3 regions of the Holdemanella sp. DFI.5.55 genome follow, and region 2 is predicted to be linked to each of the others. Evidence: predicted binding sites of a transcription regulator. Region 2 holds the regulator's gene; each other region holds the start of a gene.
The links. The regulator Rex, encoded in region 2, represses fermentation and respiration genes when NADH is low (regulators of the CRP and FNR family bind a similar motif). The targets are predictions, from matches to a motif close to GTGAANNNNTTCAC.

Region 1: the regulator Rex is predicted to act here: its motif matches at 1,033-1,046, upstream of gap (type I glyceraldehyde-3-phosphate dehydrogenase).
Region 3: the regulator Rex is predicted to act here: its motif matches at 1,047-1,060, upstream of LJE08_RS09965 (4Fe-4S dicluster domain-containing protein).

Annotation. Positions count from the first base shown of each region.
Region 1 covers NZ_JAJDMK010000113.1:808-3,089, forward strand. The annotation lists gene LJE08_RS12865 (pyridoxal phosphate-dependent aminotransferase) at 1-431, opposite strand, end outside; gene LJE08_RS12870 (Lrp/AsnC family transcriptional regulator) at 431-925, opposite strand; gene gap (type I glyceraldehyde-3-phosphate dehydrogenase) at 1,118-2,131, shown strand; gene LJE08_RS12880 (hypothetical protein) at 2,264-2,282, shown strand, end outside.
Region 2 covers NZ_JAJDMK010000045.1:8,130-10,411, reverse strand. The annotation lists gene LJE08_RS09160 (TIGR03905 family TSCPD domain-containing protein) at 1-88, shown strand, start outside; gene LJE08_RS09155 (hypothetical protein) at 81-680, shown strand; gene LJE08_RS09150 (redox-sensing transcriptional repressor Rex) at 778-1,413, shown strand; gene asnS (asparagine--tRNA ligase) at 1,646-2,282, shown strand, end outside.
Region 3 covers NZ_JAJDMK010000054.1:3,445-5,726, reverse strand. The annotation lists gene LJE08_RS09975 (RluA family pseudouridine synthase) at 1-358, opposite strand, end outside; gene LJE08_RS09970 (HAD family hydrolase) at 345-986, opposite strand; gene LJE08_RS09965 (4Fe-4S dicluster domain-containing protein) at 1,124-2,282, shown strand, end outside.

The sequences.
Region 1 (2,282 bases), on a different contig from region 2:
TCTTCTTTTAACTGTAAAGGGACAACAACACCATCACTTAGTGTAACACTTGGTGCATAAGCAACGTAGTTAGGGTCTAATACAATAACTTCATCGCCAGGATTCAACAGGGCACGCATACATAAGTCAATGGCTTCACTACCACCAATTGTGACAATAACTTCATTTTCAGGATCATATGTTTGATTGTAATGTTCCTTATGGAATTTACAGATTTCTTCACGAAGCTCCAACAACCCACGATTGGCTGTATAGTGAGTATGTCCTGTGCTCATGTAGTGAATCGCATTTTCACAAATGTGCCATGGCGTAGCGAAATCGGGTTCACCAACACCTAGAGAGATAACGCCTTCCATTGTGTTTGCTAAATCAAAGAATTTACGGATTCCACTTGGCTTGATAGATGTTGCTTTTGTAGATAAACTCTTCATTATGGAGTCACAACCAATCTTGATTCTTTATCTTCTGGTTTGTCAATCATGACAATACCACTTTGCTTATATTGTTTTAAGACAAATAATGTCTTTGTGGAACGAACATCTTCAACACAGGCAATCTTATCTGAAACAAAGCGAGCCACTTCAAACATGGTTTTACCTTGTACTAAACATAAGAAATCACAATCTCCACTTAATAGATACATTGTATCTACTTCTGGATAGTTGGCAATCAATGCTGCTGTCTTGTCATAGCCTCTATTTCTTGTAGGTGTACAACTTACTTCAATATATGCTAAAACTTTTTGATCTTTTAACGCTTTATTGTAGTTGATAATTGTGTGATAGCCACAAATAATTTTGTTTTTTTCTAAAGATTGAATCTCTGATTTTATACTTGCTTCATCTTCATTCAAAATATCCGCTAGATCTTGTGAAGTTAGACGAGCATTATTTTCTAGTAAATCTAGGATTAAACTTTGGTTCATTTTTAATTCCTCCTTTTGAATATAATAGCACAATTAAGGTTATGTAAAAAGTGTGAAAATGCTTGAGAATGAATTGTAAATAGTCTAATATATAAGTGTTGTTAGTTGTAAAAAGTTTTACTTGTTAGAGAATTGACAAATCAACAGTAGGCTTTTATAATAACAATGGTATTTAAAGGAGGATTTACTGACATGACAGTAAAAGTTGCGATTAACGGTTTTGGACGTATCGGACGTTTGGCATTCCGTCAAATGTTTGGTGCTGAAGGCTACGAAGTAGTAGCTATCAATGACTTGACTAGCCCTAAGATGTTAGCTCACTTGTTGAAATATGATTCAACTCAAGGAACTTACGCTAAGGCTGACACAGTTGTTGCTGGTGAAAATTCAATTACAGTAGATGGAAAAGAAATCACTATCTACGCAGAAGCTGATGCTTCTAAATTACCTTGGGGTGAATTAGGCGTTGACGTAGTATTAGAATGTACAGGATTCTATACTTCAAAAGCTAAAGCAGAAGCACACATTAAAGCAGGTGCTCGTAAAGTTGTTATCTCTGCTCCAGCAGGAAATGACTTACCAACAATCGTTTACAATGTAAACCACGAAACATTAAAACCAGAAGATACAGTAATTTCTGCAGCTTCTTGTACAACAAACTGTTTAGCTCCAATGGCTAACGCTTTGAACCAACTAGCTCCAGTTAAATCAGGTATCATGACTACAGTTCACGCTTACACAGGTGACCAAATGACATTAGACGGACCTCAACGTAAAGGTGATTTACGTCGTAGCCGTGCTGCTGCAGTTAACATTGTTCCTAACTCAACAGGTGCTGCAAAAGCTATCGGATTAGTTATCCCTGAATTAAACGGAAAATTAATCGGATCTGCTCAACGTGTTCCAACTCCTACAGGATCAACTACTATTTTAGTAGCTGTTGTTGAAGGTGACGTAACTGTTGATCAAATCAACGCTGCTATGAAAGCTGCTACAACTGAATCATTCGGATACACTGAAGAACAATTAGTATCTAGTGATATTATTGGTATGCGTTACGGATCATTGTTCGATGCAACTCAAACAATGGCTCACTCATTAGGTGACGGAACTACTCACGTACAAGTTGTTTCTTGGTACGACAACGAAAACTCTTACACAAGCCAAATGGTTCGTACAATTAAGTACTTCTCAGAATTAGCTTAATAATTGTAAGACTTTTAAAGGAATCCAATAGGGTTCCTTTTTTTGATACTTTACTAAAAAGTGCAAATCAAAACCTTGAAATAAATATATAAATCATGTATTCTAACCTTTAGAGATTGTGAGGTGTTAGCGGTGGGTATTCGACATCGTT
Region 2 (2,282 bases):
CGATACTTTGACTGGAGTAACATGTGGAAATAAGCCAACATCTTGTCCAGATCAAATCGCATGTGCGCTTAAGGCATATCGTGGCTGATCATTTTCTTGGGGCTTTAAAAGAAATTGAAAGACGTGCTCAAAATAACATTCTTGTATTTTCAGATGTATTAACAGAACGTTTAGAAGTCATTGCACAAAATATGGTTGGAAAATCAATTTCGGATAATGATTATTTAAAGTTGTTGGAATTGTATTATAAAAAGTTTTCGAAAGATGAAAATAAGCAGGCCATGTTGTTTTGTCTTTTAAGAATGCAGGAAGTTGTATTTTATAAAGAACATAAAGAGAATCAGGATGATTTAAGTAAGATGGAATTTAATGAGGAATATGATTCTATCACGAAAGCTTTTCTATCTAGAAAAAGAGATTATTATCAGATTACACTGAAAAATATATTTCAACGATTTATCTTATTAGACACACTTGCGTATATTGTGTTTTTACTTGTGTTTGTTCTTTTGATTCACATTTCTTTTAGGGTTTCATTTGTTTTACTAGTAATTTTGTGGGCGCTTGTATTGTATTTCGCGAAAAAGAAGGGTGTTCCTTATTTTTATAATTCAAGAATTCAAACACTTCTTCAAGATGTGGATTCAACGTTGTTACAGGTGGATCAAGCCATTTTCTAAAGTCGAGTAATCGACTTTTTTGTTTTTTAAATTTTTTCACAAGTTAACTTGTTAAATATATCACAAATATGATATTATTAATGCGTGGGGTGATAAAATGCAGAATAGAAATGTACCCAAAGCAACTTTACAGAGGTATCCGGTATATTTAAAAGCTTTACGTAAACTTCAAAAAAATGGCGTTGAACGAATTATGTCCAAAGAATTATCGAGCTTTGTAGATATTGAACCTACAACAATTCGTCGCGATTTCTCCTTTTTAGGGAATCTTGGAAAACAAGGTTACGGATACGATGTGGATAAACTGATTGAAATATTTAATAGTCAGTTAGGCGTTGATTTTGATGAAAAAATAATTTTAGTTGGTGCTGGTAACTTAGGTCGTGCGTTAATGAATTATAATAAATGGGATTATGTTGTTGGTGAAATCGCATGTGCATTTGATGTGGATCCAGCTAAGTGTGGAACACAATTTGGTGTCGAAGTATATCCGATGTCGGAGTTAGATACGAAGATTCCTGAAGGATGTCGTATTGCGATTTTAACAATTTCACATGATGTACAAGAAACAGTAGATAAATTAGTACAGTGTGGAATTAATGGTATCGTTGATTTTACGCATCAACATTTTTTAGTCCCAAAAGGGGTTGTCATTAAAAGTATTGATGTGGTATCATCAATACAAGAATTGGTATTTATTACAAATTCATTAGAAACAAAGACGCAGAAATAGAAGTCGTCCAAAACGAACATGTAAAGAGAGTCTTGTTAGGTGAAAATAGACAGTGCAAGTTTGGATTGATAACACCTGTGGAGTCGTACTGGAGAAATTAAGTAGACAGTAACGTGTGGAATGCGTTAAATTCCAATTGAGTGCATACATACGTGTGATGAAACAGGATGGTACCGCGGTAATAATCGTTCCTTTTAATTAAGGAACTTTTTTTATTTTGAAGGGAGAAACTATGTTAGTAAAAAAATTAAAAGAAACATTTGAACAGTACGATGGACAAAGTATTACTTTGCAGGGATGGGTTCGTACAAATCGTAATTCAAAGGCAGTTGGATTTATTGCGTTGAATGATGGAACAACTTTTTCGAATGTGCAGGTTGTATATGCGGATAGCTTAGAAAACTTTGATGAAGTATCAAAAATTACAACAGGTTCAGCTATGGAAGTAACAGGAAAACTTGTATGTACTCCAGATGCAAAACAGCCATTTGAAATTCAAGCCGAAAGTATTAGTGTTTTAGGATTATGTGATCACGATTATCCATTGCAGAAAAAACGTCACAGTTTTGAATTTATGCGTGAAATTCCTCATGTACGTCCTCGTGCAAATACATACTATGCTATGTTTAGATTAAGAAGTGTATTAAGTATGGCAATTCACACATTCTTCCAGGATCGCGGATTCGTATATGTACATACACCAGAAATCACTGGTAATGATGCAGAAGGTGCTGGTGAATGTTTTACAGTTACAACTCGTGAAGATGCAAAATATGACAAGGATTTCTTTGGTAAACATGCTCAACTTACAGTATCTGGACAATTGCATGTTGAACCATTCGCATTAACATATCGCAATGTTTATACTT
Region 3 (2,282 bases), on a different contig from region 2:
ATGCTTGTACACGATTTACCAAACAATCTTGAGTTTTGCTTTGATCACTCTGTGACAATAAGCCATATGGTTTATTCGCAATCAAGATATTTTCATCTTCATAAATAACATCCAACTGTGATGATATATATTGCGTATCTACTTGTTTCTCTTCTAAAACATCCGGAGGTAAAAACAATAAAATACTATCATTCTCCTGAATTTTCTGATCAAAAGTACAACGTTTACGATTCACTTTTATTTTCTTATTTCGAATCGCCTTATACATCATTGATTTGCTCAATTTTGGAAAAGTCTTCATCAAAAACTTATCCAGTCTTTGATTTGCATCATTTGAATTGATTCTAATCTCTTTCATAAATTAAATCCAAACTTTCCATTAAACTGTCCATAACTGGTACATTTACACTTTCTAAAGTTGCTCGATTTTGATGCCCAGTAGTCACCAAGATACATTTAGCACCAATACTTTTTGCAACTTCATAATCATGAATGCTATCTCCTACAAAATAAATTTCATCATCTTGGCTGCATGTTTGTTTAAACGCATGAGCTAATTCCACTTTACTTTTTGCATAGATGTCATTGATTCCGTATATCGAATCGAATAAATCATCTACATGCAAGGTTTCCATTTGTTTAAAAAGATAATCCATTTTACTTGCAGAAAGCACGGTTTGCGAAAAGCCAAGATTCTTTGCCTTATTCACAACATCCAATACATCTGAATGTAAGTTACAAGCATAGCTTTTTTCTTGATAATCCTCCATATATTCGTGAGCCAACATGGAAAAAGGTATTTTGTCAAAATCAAAGCCTACCCTTTTATAATAATCTTCTATTGGAAAAGTAAATACTTCACGATATTGACTTAGAGTATCCAAAGGTTTCAAATCATGACTGACTAAAAGACGGTTGATACAAGAAAAACATAAGTCAACATCATTCAATAAAGTTCCATTCCAATCCCATACAATTTTTACCAAACAATTCACCCCGCACGGTATTATATCACTATTAGAAAAAAATAATAACATTTTATACTAATTAAAACTTTCACAAATATAGTTTTTACTATATAATATTATATGAGTATATATGAGGAATTGAATTAGGAGGAAATATGAGAGGAATTTATAACTCAGTAACTGACCTTCGTCGTCAGGTCTTTACTGCCATCGCTTCAATGGCGTACGATGACAATACAGATTATTCTAAGCGTATGGAAGAAATCCCATATGAAATCTTACCTGGTACAAAAGCAAAATATCGTGATAGTATTTTTCTAGAACGTGCAATTATCGGGGAAAGATTGCGTTTGGGTATGGGCTTGCCTGTTCGTGATATTACTGAATATACAAACATTTCAGATGGAATTGAAGAAAGTACAATTGCGAAAAAATATTATGATGATCCCCTTATCAATATTATCAAGTTCGCATGTAATGCGTGTCCAGAAAAGAAAGTATTTGTAACAAACGCTTGTCAAGGATGTTTATCACACCAATGTACAGAAGTTTGTCCAAAAGATGCGATTCATATTGTAAATGGTAAAAGCTGTATTGATCAAGAAAAATGTATTAAGTGTGGACGTTGTATGGATGCATGTCCTTATCACGCAATCACTAAATTAGAACGTCCATGTGCTGCAAGCTGTGGAATGGACGCAATCAAATCCGATGCAGATGGAAAAGCAGAAATCGATTACGATAAATGCGTTAGCTGCGGAATGTGTCTAGTTAACTGTCCATTTGGAGCTATTGTAGATAAAGGACAAATTTTCCAAACAATCTATGCCATGAAAGAAGGCTATGACGTCATTGCCGCTGTTGCCCCTGCTTTCGTTGGTCAATTTGGTCCAGCCGTAACGCCAGACAAAGTAAAAGCAGCATTAAAAGCTGTAGGTTTTGCGGATGTTGTGGAAGTTGCGATTGGTGCTGACTTATGTACAATTGAAGAAGCTGAAGACTTCTTAGATAAAGTTCCTGAAAAACAACCATTTATGGCTACAAGTTGCTGTCCTGCATGGTCCGTTATGGCGAAGAAAAACTTCCCTGACTTTGCACCATACATTTCAATGGCATTAACTCCAATGGTACTAACGGGTCGTTTAATCAAAAAAGAAAAGCCAAACGCCAAAGTTGTATTCATCGGTCCTTGTGCTGCTAAGAAATTGGAAGCAAGCCGTAAATCAATCCGTAGTGATATTGACTTCGTATTAACTTTTGAAGAAGTTATGGGTATGTTCAATGCGAAAGGTATTGCATTAGACCAAATTACTA